Regions from separate parts of the Rhodococcus koreensis genome, predicted to be linked through region 3. Evidence: riboswitches for the same ligand, from Rfam matches in the RefSeq annotation. Region 3 holds a riboswitch; each other region holds the start of a gene.
The links. Region 3 has a riboswitch for thiamine pyrophosphate ahead of thiO (glycine oxidase ThiO). Riboswitches for the same ligand answer to the same signal wherever they lie in the genome.
Positions count from the first base shown of each region.

Region 1: linked by a shared signal. The riboswitch ahead of JWS14_RS08210 (TenA family protein) and the one ahead of thiO (glycine oxidase ThiO) in region 3 are both predicted to bind thiamine pyrophosphate.
Region 2: linked by a shared signal. The riboswitch ahead of JWS14_RS27070 (3-oxoacyl-ACP reductase) and the one ahead of thiO (glycine oxidase ThiO) in region 3 are both predicted to bind thiamine pyrophosphate.

Region 1 covers NZ_CP070609.1:1,762,480-1,766,387, forward strand. Annotated here, with positions in the region: gene JWS14_RS08200 (carboxylesterase/lipase family protein) at 1-1,093, opposite strand, end outside; gene JWS14_RS08205 (NUDIX hydrolase) at 1,206-1,883, shown strand; TPP riboswitch at 1,942-2,037, shown strand; gene JWS14_RS08210 (TenA family protein) at 2,031-2,753, shown strand; gene JWS14_RS08215 (ABC transporter substrate-binding protein) at 2,738-3,778, shown strand; gene JWS14_RS08220 (ABC transporter permease) at 3,756-3,908, shown strand, end outside.
Region 2 covers NZ_CP070609.1:5,892,774-5,896,681, reverse strand. Annotated here, with positions in the region: gene JWS14_RS27075 (LLM class flavin-dependent oxidoreductase) at 1-893, opposite strand, end outside; gene JWS14_RS27070 (3-oxoacyl-ACP reductase) at 895-1,659, opposite strand; TPP riboswitch at 1,709-1,813, opposite strand; gene JWS14_RS27065 (MarR family winged helix-turn-helix transcriptional regulator) at 1,886-2,338, shown strand; gene JWS14_RS27060 (organic hydroperoxide resistance protein) at 2,341-2,763, shown strand; gene JWS14_RS27055 (oxidoreductase) at 2,786-3,664, opposite strand; gene JWS14_RS27050 (CocE/NonD family hydrolase) at 3,705-3,908, opposite strand, start outside.
Region 3 covers NZ_CP070609.1:2,447,657-2,451,564, forward strand. Annotated here, with positions in the region: gene thiG (thiazole synthase) at 1-615, opposite strand, end outside; gene thiS (sulfur carrier protein ThiS) at 608-832, opposite strand; gene thiO (glycine oxidase ThiO) at 835-1,902, opposite strand; TPP riboswitch at 1,901-2,013, opposite strand; gene thiE (thiamine phosphate synthase) at 2,038-2,736, shown strand; gene JWS14_RS11450 (NUDIX hydrolase) at 2,737-3,495, opposite strand; gene JWS14_RS11455 (hypothetical protein) at 3,619-3,908, shown strand, end outside.

The sequences.
Region 1 (3,908 bases), 690 kb from region 3:
ACACAGACAGGATGTCGGCGAGGCGGGCCGCGGGCAGTTCCGGGTGATCGGTCGCGATCGCCCGCAGCATCTCCTGCACCGAATCCGAAGTGACCGGCAGCAGAGGCGATTTCATGAACTTGAAGATCGACGACTCGTCCTTGTTGGAACCGATGATGAGGGGGATCCGGTGGGAGTAGCCCTTCTGGAACGCGGCCACCGGGTAGCGGGGCAGGAAGTCGCGGTCCACCACGGGCGCCATGGCGAGTGTGCCCGGGATCTTCGTCGGCACCTCGTTGACGAGGGTGTCGCTGGCCTCGATGACCGTGCGGTACGGGAGGCGCAGCAACGTGTCGATCCGGGCGGGTTCCACGTCGAGGATGTCGAGGAACTGCTTCGCGACCGTGGCCGCCCGCTCGCTGCCGTACACCGACGTGGCGGGTGGGCTCTGGGCGATCGCGCGGTGGAACAACCCGTCCGCACTCGGGCACGTCATCAGGGTGGTGATCGACCCGGCTCCCGACGACTCCCCGAACACCGTCACCTCGTCCGGGTCACCGCCGAACGACGCGATGTTCTCGCGCACCCATTCGAGGGCGGCGACCTGGTCGCGCAGCCCGCAGTTGGTCTCGAACACCCGCTCCGCCGTCGAGAACGACGACAGGTCGAGGAAGCCGAGCGCCCCGACCCGGTAGTTGAACGAGACCAGCACGACGTCGCCGAGAGTGGACAGGATCCGCCCGTTGTAGATGCCCTGGGCCGCGGTTCCCAGGCAGTAGGCGCCGCCGTGGATCCACACCATCACCGGCCGCGGGATGCCGTCGGGCCTGGGTGCCCACACGTTGACCGACAGGCAGTCCTCGTCCATCTCGAGTCCGGCGTCGATCGGGACGGCGGTGCCGTGGCCCTGCGGGGCCATCGGGCCGAAGTCGACGCAGTCGCGCACGCCGTCCCACGGTGCGGGCGGGGCCGGCGCCCGGAACCGCAGATCGCCGACGGTGGCGGCGGCGAACGGGATGCCCTTCCACGCGTAGACGTCGCCTTCGGGATAGCCGCGCACGTCGCCGTCCCGGGCGCGGACGACGAGTGTGTCGCCTGACTTCTCGACATCCACGGCCGAATCTCCTCACGCAGCGCGTACGGGAATCTCTCGCCAAACTACCAACGATGCGCAGGCAGGACCGTTCGAACGCGATATAGATCAACCGCGCGCTAACATGTGCTCCGTGGCCGCATCGACCGATCCCGAGGGCAAGAGTCTCCTCGACTACCCGCGGCCGTCCGTGGCGGTCGACGTCGCCGTCCTCACCGTCGACGGCGCCGAGCTGAAAGTGCTTGTGGTTCCGCACCGTTCGGGCCGGCTCGCGCTTCCGGGCACCTTCCTCCACAAGGGCGAGCGGCTGCGGGACGCCGCCGAGCGGTGCCTGCGGATCAAGGCCGGACTGGCGGGTGCCGAGTTCCACCAGTTGGCGATGTTCGACGACCCCGCCCGCGACGACCGCGGGTGGGTGCTGTCGATGACGCACGGTGCGGCGCTGCCGCGCACGGCACTCCCCCGCGACGCCCTGCTGATCCCCGTCGACGGCGACCGGGTGACGCAGGACCTCGCGTTCGACCACGCGGACGTCGTCACCCTCGCCGTCGCCGACCTGCGCGAGCGGTACGCGCGGTCCGTCGACCCGTCGGGGCTGGCCGGCGACACGTTCACGGTGCTCGAACTCCGCCGGGTCTACGAGGTGGTGTTCGGCCGTCCCCTCCCGAAGGACTCGTTCCGCCGGCACATGATGCCCGCCCTCGAGCACACCGGCGACATGGCCGTCGTCGGGACCGGCAGGCCCGCCGAGATCTACACGCGCGGCCCCGCGCCCCTCCCGCCGGGAGCGGCCGCGTTCCTCGCAGGCTGAGCCCGTCCACCCACCCGGGGCCTTTCCGTTCGCGGCACGGCCGGTGCTAGGGTCGGCTTGTTCTGACACGGGGTGCTCCGCACGGGCGGGGCTGAGAACACACCCGGGAACCTGCTCAGGTAATGCTGACGAAGGGATGTCAACGTTGTGAATAGCTCTGTCCAAGGTGCTGCGGGCGCAGGCCAGCACGCCCGATTCACGGACCACTTGTGGGACCGGACCAAGGTGCTGCGCGAAGCGATCGACGAACTCGAGTTCCTCCGCCGCCTCGGCGACGGAACACTGCCGCTGGACGTGTTCCGCACGTACATCGAGCAGGATTTCCTGTACCTGACCGGATACGCGAAGGCCCTGTCCCTGGTCGCCGCGCATGCGCCGGGCCCCGTCGAGGCCGGCTTCTGGGCCGGCTCGGCAGCCGAGGCCGCCACGGTCGAGGCGACATTGCACCAGAATCTGCTGACCAGCGGACGGCTCCCCGCGTCGGACGCCGAACCGCAGCATTCGCAGGCCTGCCTCGGGTACATCTCCTACCTGACGGCGGTCGCCGCCACCGAGCCGTACGCGGTGTCCGCCGCCGCGGTGCTGCCGTGCTTCTGGATCTACGCCGACGTGGGACGCCGGCTGGCGGCGAGCGCCCGGGACGTGCTGGCCGCCGACCCGACGCACCCGTACGCACAGTGGGTGACCACGTACGACGCGGAGGAGTTCCACGCCGCCGTCGCGAAGGCCCGCGAACTCGTGGACGCCGCCGCGGAGGCCGCGACCGACGCCCAGCGCGAGGCGATGGTGGAGGCGTTCACGATCGCCAGCCGCTACGAACTCATGTTCTGGGACACCGCACTCAACAAGCAGGAATGGCCGGCGTCGTGACACTTTTCTCCCGTACCAAGCGCGCTGCCACCGCAGCCGTCATCCTCGTCTCGGCCCTGTCGATGCTCACCGGCTGCGCCGGCGACTCACAGTCCGACGACACCATCCGGTTCGCACTCGACTGGACGCCGAACACCAACCACACCGGACTGTTCGTCGCCCAGCAGGAGGGCTGGTTCGCGGACGCCGGACTCGACGTGCAGGTTCTGCCGTACAACGACACCTCACCCGACACCCTCGTCGACGCCGGCAACGCGGAGTTCGGCGTGAGCTTCCAGAGTTCCGCGACGTTCTCGAAGGCCGCGGGCGCCCAGACCACGTCGGTCATGGCCCCGCTGCAGCACTGGGCGACGGGCATCGCGGTGAAGGCGGATCGCGCCGACATCACCCGCCCCCGGGATCTCGACGGCAAGATCTACGCCGGTTTCGCGGACCCCGACGGCGAGGAGACGCTGAAGCAGATCATCCGGAACGACGGCGGCAAGGGCGAATTCACCACCGTCACGCTCGGCACGTCGGCCTACGAGGCCGTGTACTCCGGCACCGCCGACTTCACCGTGTCGTTCTTCGGCTGGGAGGGCATCGAGGCCGAGCACCGGGGCACCCCGATGCGCTACTTCCACTACACCGACTACGGCTTCCCGGACGCGTACGCACTCGTCATCGAGGGCAACGAGCAGTGGATGGACGAGCATCCCGAGCAGGCCCGCAAGTTCGTCCAGGCCCTGCAGCGCGGCTACCAGTTCGCCGCCGACCGGCCGGACGAGGCCGCGCAGATGTTGATCGACGCCAACCCCGGCGCCTTCACGGACGAGTCCCTCGTGCGGGAGAGCCAGCAGATGCTGTCCTCCGAGTACATGAAGGACGCTTCCGGAAAGGTCGGGACACAGACGGCCGAGCAGTGGGCGGGGTACTCCGGTTTCCTGTTCCAGCACGGCCTGCTCACTGGCCCCGACGGGGCACCGCTGACCACGGAACCCGACTGGTCGACGTATTTCACCAATGAGTACCTCGCTCAGCCCTGACCCGACCCTCCGGACCCCGGCCCCGGGCACGTCCCCGCTGCTGCGGCGGGTACTGCCCGCGGTCGTGGTCGTGGCGCTGCTGGTCGTCGCGTGGCAGGTGTACGTGACGGTCAGCGGTATCCGGCCGCAG
Region 2 (3,908 bases), 3.4 Mb from region 3:
GCCAGCGACTGTTCGACGGGCAGGAGCGCGTCGAGTTCCGCCTTCTTCCGGCGCGCCTCCTCGGCGGTCGAGCCCACGTAGGTGACGAGACCGGGCATCACGGTCACCGCGTCGGCGTCGCGGCCCGCGGCGCGGATGCGACGCTTCACGTCGCCGTAGTAACTCTGCGCGGCCGTGAGGTCGTAGGCGACTGCGTAGATGCCCTCGGCGCACCGGGCGGCCAGGTCGCGGCCCTGGTCGGACGCGCCCGCCTGGAACAGCACGGGGCGCCCCTGCGGCGAGTGCGGCACGGTCAACGGGCCGTCGACGAGGAAATGCTTGCCCCGATGCCCGATCGGGTTCACCTTGGCCGGATCCGCGAAGATGCCCTCCCGGTCGAGGACGAGCGCGTCGGGCTCCCACGAATCCCACAGCGCGAGTGCCACGTCGACGAATTCCGCGGCCCGCGAGTAGCGGTCGTCGTGCGGCGGCATCTCCTCGAGACCGTGATTGCGGGCCTCGGCGTCGAACATCGACGTCACCACGTTCCAGCCGACGCGGCCGCCGCTGATGTGGTCGAGCGACGCCAGCATCCGCGCGGCGTGGAACGGGGTGTAGAAGGTGGTGGACACGGTCGTCACGAGACCGACCCGCTCGGTTGCCCGTGCCATCGCGGACAGCGCGGTGAGCGGTTCGAGGAACCACATGCCCCCGGACGCGGGGTCGCGCACCGAATGCCCGTCGGCGAAGAACACCGCATCGAGGCAGCCCCGCTCCGCGGTCTGCGCCAGTGCCTCGTAGTAGGCGATGTCGCTGAGCCGCTCCACCTGCGAGGAGGGGTGCCTCCACGCGGCACCGTGGTGCCCGCAGCCGAACAGGAACGCGTTGAAGTGCAGTTGCCGGGCGTCGCTCATGTCAGTCCTTGACCAGTCCGCCGTCGACGACGAGGTTCTGGCCGGTCACCGAACGCGACCACGGGGACGCGAAGAACAGGACCGCGTCGGCGAACTCGTCCGGGGTCGTGACCCGCTGCAGCGGAGTGCTCGCCGCGATGAGGTCGAACACCTCGTCGGGGGTGGCGGCGCTCGCGTCGGTGGTGCGGAGCAACCCGCCCGAGACCATGTTGACGGTGATGCCGTCGGGTCCGAGGTCGGCGGCGAGCGTGCGGGTCAGCGACAGCGCCGCGGCCTTGGCGGCCGTGTAGTCGTGGTACGGGACGACGGGATTCTGGAACAGGTTGGTCCCGATGTTCACGATGCGGCCGAACCCGAGCGCGCGCATGCCCGGCAGCGCGGCCTGCGTAGTGTTCAGGGTCGCCTGCACGCTGCCGCGCAATTGCGAGTCGAAGGCCTCCCACGTGATGACGTCCGCCTTCTCGCGTGCGTCGCCGTTGAAGGAGAAGTCGGCGAGGGCGTTGTTGATCACCGTGGTCACCGGCGATCCGAAGTGCTCTTCCGCGGCGGCGAACAGCGCCGCCACCTGCGCGGCATCGGTGACGTCGGCCCCGAGGGCGACCGCGCGGTCCGCGCCCAGGGATGCCGCGAGTTCCTCCGCCGCATCCCGGCTGTTGCGGTAGTTCACGACCACCCGCGCGTCCTGCGCCGCGAACGAGCGCACGATGGCGGAACCGAGTCCCCGGCCACCGCCGGTCACCAGGACGATCTGCTTGTCGAGCTGCATTGCTGTCACCTTCCGTTCGGTCGGCGACGAGACATCGGATGAGCGCATACGGCCGTCTCCGCGACATCCCTTCGCCGGCATTACCCAGTTCAGGTTCGACGGGTGTCTTCTCAGCCGCCCGGATCTTCGCCGGGCAGCACCCCGTGTCACTGGCCAACAGTGTAGGGCAACCACCGGTATCGACCTGTTGATTGTGCACAACCTAGTTGTGTGCAACTATTCATGGGTGACCGACAACCTCGCCCTCGACCGCCAGGTGTGCTTCGCGCTGTACTCGGCCTCCCGGGCGATGACGGCGAGATACCGGTCGATGCTCGACTCGCTGGGAGTGACCTACCCGCAGTACCTCGTGCTGCTGGTGCTCTGGGAACAGGACGGCCGCGGGGTGCGTGAGATCTGCGACGCCCTCGATCTCGACACCGGCACCCTGTCGCCACTGCTCAAGCGGCTCGACGCGCTGGGCCTGGTCGAACGAAGGCGTTCGTCGGCCGACGAACGCCGGGTCGGGATCCACCTCACCGAGAAGGGCGCGGGCCTCCGCACCGCCGCGGAGGGCATCCCCACCGAACTCGCCCGCTCCACGGGCATGGGCGTCGGCGAACTCGTCGCCCTGCGCGACACCCTGTCGCGCCTCACCGAATCGCTCCACAGTTTCGAAACCCCTACAGGAGAGAAGTAACCATGAAGATCGTCTACACCGCCGAAGCCCTCGCAACCGGGGAAGGCCGCAACGGCCACGCCCGCACGTCCGACGGCCGGCTCGACCTGAACCTCGCCATCCCCACCGAGATGGGCGGGTCCGGCGACGGCACCAACCCCGAGCAGCTGTTCGCCGCCGGATACGCGGCCTGCTTCCACTCCGCGCTCCAGCTCGTCGGCCGTCAGGCCGGGGCCAACATCGCCGACTCGGCCGTCGGCGCCCGCGTCGGGATCGGCTCCACGGACGGCGGCGGATTCGGCCTCGCCGTCACCCTCGAGGTGTCCCTCCCCCACCTGCCGCGCGCGGAGGCACTCGAACTGACGGAGAAGGCGCATCAGGTGTGCCCGTACTCCAACGCCACCCGCGGCAACGTCGACGTCACCCTCGAGGTCACCGAAGACTGAGCCATGCTGCGCGGGCGTCGGGTCACCCGAACTTGTACTCGACGCCCGTCAGGTCCTCCGACAGCGACCACAGCCCCTTCGCGGTCTGCTCGTCCCGCGACTTCTTGTTGGAGCCCACCACCTTCGGGTGGCCACGCTGCTCGAACAGGCCGTCCGGCCCGATGTAACTTCCGCCGATCACGCCGGGGGCGGTGGCCGCGAACAACATCGGCAGCGCCCCCATCTCCGCCGACTGCGCGAAGATCCGGTTGCCGACCGCCATCAGCTTGTCCTGCACCGACTCGGTGTGCGCCTGCAGATTGGTCGACGCGTAGCCGGGGTGCGCGGCCACCGCTGTGACGGGAGACCCCGCCGCGGCGAGCCTGCGCTGCAATTCGTACGTGAACAGCAGATTCGCGAGTTTCGACTGCCCGTACGCGCTCCAGCGGTTGTACTTGCGGTGTTCCCAGTTGAGATCGTCGAGATGTATCGTTCCCGCCTGATGTGCCGCACTCGACATCGTGGCGACCCGATCGGTGATCTTGCCGAGCAGCAGTCCGGTCAACGCGAAATGCCCGAGATGATTTGTGCCGATCTGCATTTCGAATCCGTCGGCCGTCTTTCGCTGCGGAACCGCCATCACCCCGGCGTTGTTCACGAGCACGTCGACGGAATCGACGCCGGCGGCGAACTCGCGCACCGATGCGAGGTCGGACAGGTCGAGACGGCGCACCTCGGCGTTGTCGCCGATCGACCGCGCGACCACCTCACCCTTGTGGGTGTTGCGGCAGGCCAGCACGACGTGGGCTCCCGCCTTGGCCAGGGCCCGCGCGGCCACCTCCCCCAGACCACTGTTGGCGCCCGTGACGACGAACGTACGGCCGCTCTGATCGACGATGTCCGAAGCTGTCCACTTGGTCATGCCGTCAACCCTACGGATCTCGGGACGCGTCGTGAACCCGTCACCACGTCTGCGCCCCGACCAGCGGCAGATTGAGGAAGCTCGGCCGGTCCGGCGACAACGCCACGTGCTGCGGCTTCAGCTGACTGTCGGCCAGAATCGGTCCGAGCGGCAGGTACCGGGGAACGCTGCCCGCGTACACGTCGACGCGCAACCGGTGCCCCGGCGCGAGGACCGCGTCGGTGGGCACGAAGTTGATGTCGAC
Region 3 (3,908 bases):
GAGTTCCATCGCGAGGGTCGCGTCGCTGGCGGTCCCGATGCCGGCGTCGAGGATGACCGGTACCCCGGCACCCTCCACGATCATCTCGATGTTGTGCGGGTTCGCGATACCGAGCCCGGTGCCGATCGGCGAACCCAGCGGCATCACGGCCACGCAGCCGACGTCCTCGAGCCTGCGGGCCAGGACCGGGTCGTCGGTGGTGTACGGCAGGACGACGAATCCGTCGTCGACCAGTTGCTCGGCGGCGCTGACCAACTCGATGGCGTCGGGCATGAGGGTGCGTTCGTCGGCGATGACCTCGAGCTTCACCCAGTCGGTTTCGAGCGCCTCCCGGGCGAGTTGCGCCGTCAGCACCGCCTCGGCCGCACCGCGACACCCCGCGGTGTTGGGCAGCGGCGCGATGTCGAGCCGGCGCAGCAGGTCCAGCACCCCGGTGCCGCCGACGGCGTCGACGCGGCGCATCGCGACCGTGGTCAGCTCGGTGCCGGACGCGACGAGCGCCTCTTCGAGCACCGTCAGGTTGGCGGCGCCACCGGTGCCCATGATCAACCGTGAACCGAACGTGCGGCCCGCGATCGTGAGGCCCTTCTGCACGCCGGGCGTCGCGTCAGCCACCCTGCACCGCCGTGAGGATCTCGATCTCCCAGCCCCGGACCACGAGCTCGTCCCAACGGGCGCGGGGGAACACGGCGCCGTTCACGGCCACCGCGATTCCCTTGGTCGGCAGGTTCAGCACCTCCAGCAGCCCGGTGACGGTCAACGGTTCCGTGAACTCGTGATCCTCGCCGTTGACGCTGATGCCGATCGGCACCACTACTTGCTGCTCACTCATCTCTACCTCGCTACTTTCTCGAAACGTTCGGGGTCTGCGGCTTTCGCCTCGACCAGTGCCGAGCCCTCCAACAATGCCACCGTCGCGTCGGCGGTCACCGGAGTGAGCAGGATGCCGTTGCGGCCGTGTCCCGTCGCCACCACGACCCGATCGGACACCCGGCCGATCAGCGGCAGGTTGTCCGGGGTCATCGGACGCAGACCCGCCGAGGTCTCACGCAGTTCGTACTCGCCGATGGCGGGCATCAGCGCCTCCGCGTCCGCGATCAGGTCCCGCACACCGGCCACCGTGACCTGCGTGTCGTTGCCCGATTCGTACTGGGTGGCTCCGACGACGATGCCGTCGGCACGCGGCACCAGGTAGGCGGGTCTGCCGTGGACGCTGCCGCGGATGGTCCGGCCCGGCGCGGGGGTCACCCCGGGACGGGCCCGCAACCGCAGGATCTCGCCCTTCACCGGGCGCACCGGAAGTCCCGGCCACAGTGCCGGTGACGCGATGCCCGCGGTGACGACGATCTGGTCCGCGCCCAGCCCGTCCAGACTGCGCACGGCCTCACCGATCAGCTCCACCCCGGCGTCGACGGCACACCGTTGCAACGCCTGCAGGAGCAGCCTGTTGTCGACGGCCAGTTCGTCGACGGCCAAGAGCCCTAACCGGACTCCGCGACCCAGCATCGGCTCGAGGGCGCGGACCTCGGCGCGATTCAGGATCTGCAGATCCCGGCCCTGCGCCCCCACCCACTCGGCGATGGTCCGGAGGTCTTCGGCGTCGGCGCCGTCCAACGCGACGGTGAGCGAACCCTCCGACGTGAACAGGTCGACGCCGGCCCCGGCCTCCAGTTCCTTCCCGAACTCGGGCCACCGGTCGAGCGACGCGCTCCCCAGTTCGAGGACGCTCTCCTCACCGGGCCAGCCCTCGGACAGCGGGGCGAGCATGCCGCCCGCCACCCAGGACGCTCCCGAACCGATCGACGGGTCGTACAGCTTCACCGACCAGCCGTTGCGGGCTGCTCGCCACGCAATCGACAGGCCGATCACTCCGCCTCCGACGACGGATACCGATCTCGCCATTGAACTCCACCTCACTTCCTGCGCCGGCATGATCCGGGTCAGGTATGACGGTCGGGCTCGGCGTGAGCCCCTCTCAGCCCCACGTTCCCCGGGACTCCCGTGTTGCACTTTCACCGTAGAGGCTACCGTCATGCCGTGACCACCTCACATCACAGCAACCTCACGGACCGTCGGCGCCGCCTCGGAACAGCACGTTTGTACCTGTGCACCGATGCTCGGCGCGAGAAGGGCGACCTGGCGCAGTTCGCCGAGGCCGCGCTGTCCGGCGGCGTCGACATCATCCAGCTCCGCGACAAGGGCTCGGCCGGTGAGAAGAAGTTCGGCACGATGGACGCCAGGGACGAACTGGCGGCACTGTCGGTGCTCGCGGCCGCGGCCAGGCGGCACGGGGCGCTGCTCGCCGTCAACGACCGGGCCGACATGGCGCTGGCCGCAGGCGCCGACGTCCTGCACCTCGGCCAGGGCGATCTGCCCGTCCCCTACGCGCGGACCGTCGTGGGTTCGGATGTGCTGATCGGCCGGTCCACGCACAGCCGCGCCCAGGCCAGCCTCGCGGCGATCGAGGACGGCGTCGACTACTTCTGCACCGGACCGGTGTGGGCGACCCCCACCAAGCCCGGGCGGACCGCGTCGGGCATCGACCTGGTGCGCTCGACCGCCGACTCCGCGCCGAACCGCCCGTGGTTCGCGATCGGCGGCATCGACGAGTCCCGGGTTCCGGAGATCCTCGCCGCAGGCGCCGACCGGATCGTCGTCGTGCGGGCCATCACCGAGGCCCGCGACCCGCAGGCCGCCGCGCGCTCACTGTCCGCCCTGCTGCAGCAGAACGCGTAGTTACGCCTGCTGGAGCCAGTCTCGCACCGTGGCGGGCGGTAGGACCACGACCGTGGCGGGCAACTGTTCGATCAGCTCGGGGTCGGTGGTGACGACCGCGGTCACCGTCCCCAGCGTGGTGCCGTGACCTGCCGGTTCGGCGAGGCGACCGACCGTGTCCAGTGCCTCGAGCACCTCGACGCGCGGCAGCCACCCGTAGGTGCCGTCGGGCAGGTGCACGGTGCGGGGCAGTGCCTTCGACAGCTGCGCGAGCGCGCCGCTCTCACCCAGCACGTCGTACCGGTCGAGCAGCAGCCGCACCTCGGTGGTGCGCAGTTGCGGCCACCCCGCTTCGAACCCGGGGTGCAGTGGCAACCCGGCGACGTCGGTTTCCCGCACCCAGCGCAGTTCGGTGCTCTCACCGTTCGCGACGGTGGGCAGTGGACGCTCGGCGTCGGCGATCACCGTGGTGTAACTCCAGCCGCTCGCGGCCTTCATGGTGACGACCTCGGTGCGGACTCTGATGGCCGCACTCTCGATGCCGGCTTCCTCGTGCGCCTCGCGTACCGCGGCGTGGGTCGTGGTCTCGTGGCTGTCCCGGGCACCGCCCGGCAACGCCCACGTCCCGCCCTGGTGGCTCCAGGCCGCACGGTGCTGTAAGAGCACGGCCGGCGTCTCGTCCGGGAGCGGCGCACGCAGCAACAACCCGGCCGCACCGTGCTTGCCCCAATGACGACTGCCGTCCGGCCCGGTCGCCCAGCCGTCACCGTCACCACGCATCGACTACCCCTGTCCGACCTGATGGGTCTCCCTGCAGTTCCCTCACACTAACGGTTTCTGCCGGAAGTGCCCGATATCCCCAGTCACCGACTCCTGCTTATATGCTCCCCACAAGGTGCGGCCGTGACACGGGAGGGGTGCGACGTGGTTCTGCGTGAGGCGCCGTCGATCGAACCCCACGGCAGCCGCGCCCTGTCTGCCGCCGCGGACGACGACGTCGACCCCGCCGTCGCGCGTCGTAAGGAACTTCGGGCCTTCCTGGGGTCGACACCCGCCAAGCTCACCGCCCTCGGCGCGCTCCTGGTGCTGCTCACCCTGACCGCCGGATTCGTGGCCGCGTCGACCGTGAACGGCAGGGAGGCCACCCTCGACAGCGTCCTCGCCGAGACCGAACCGCTGTCGTTCTCGGCGCA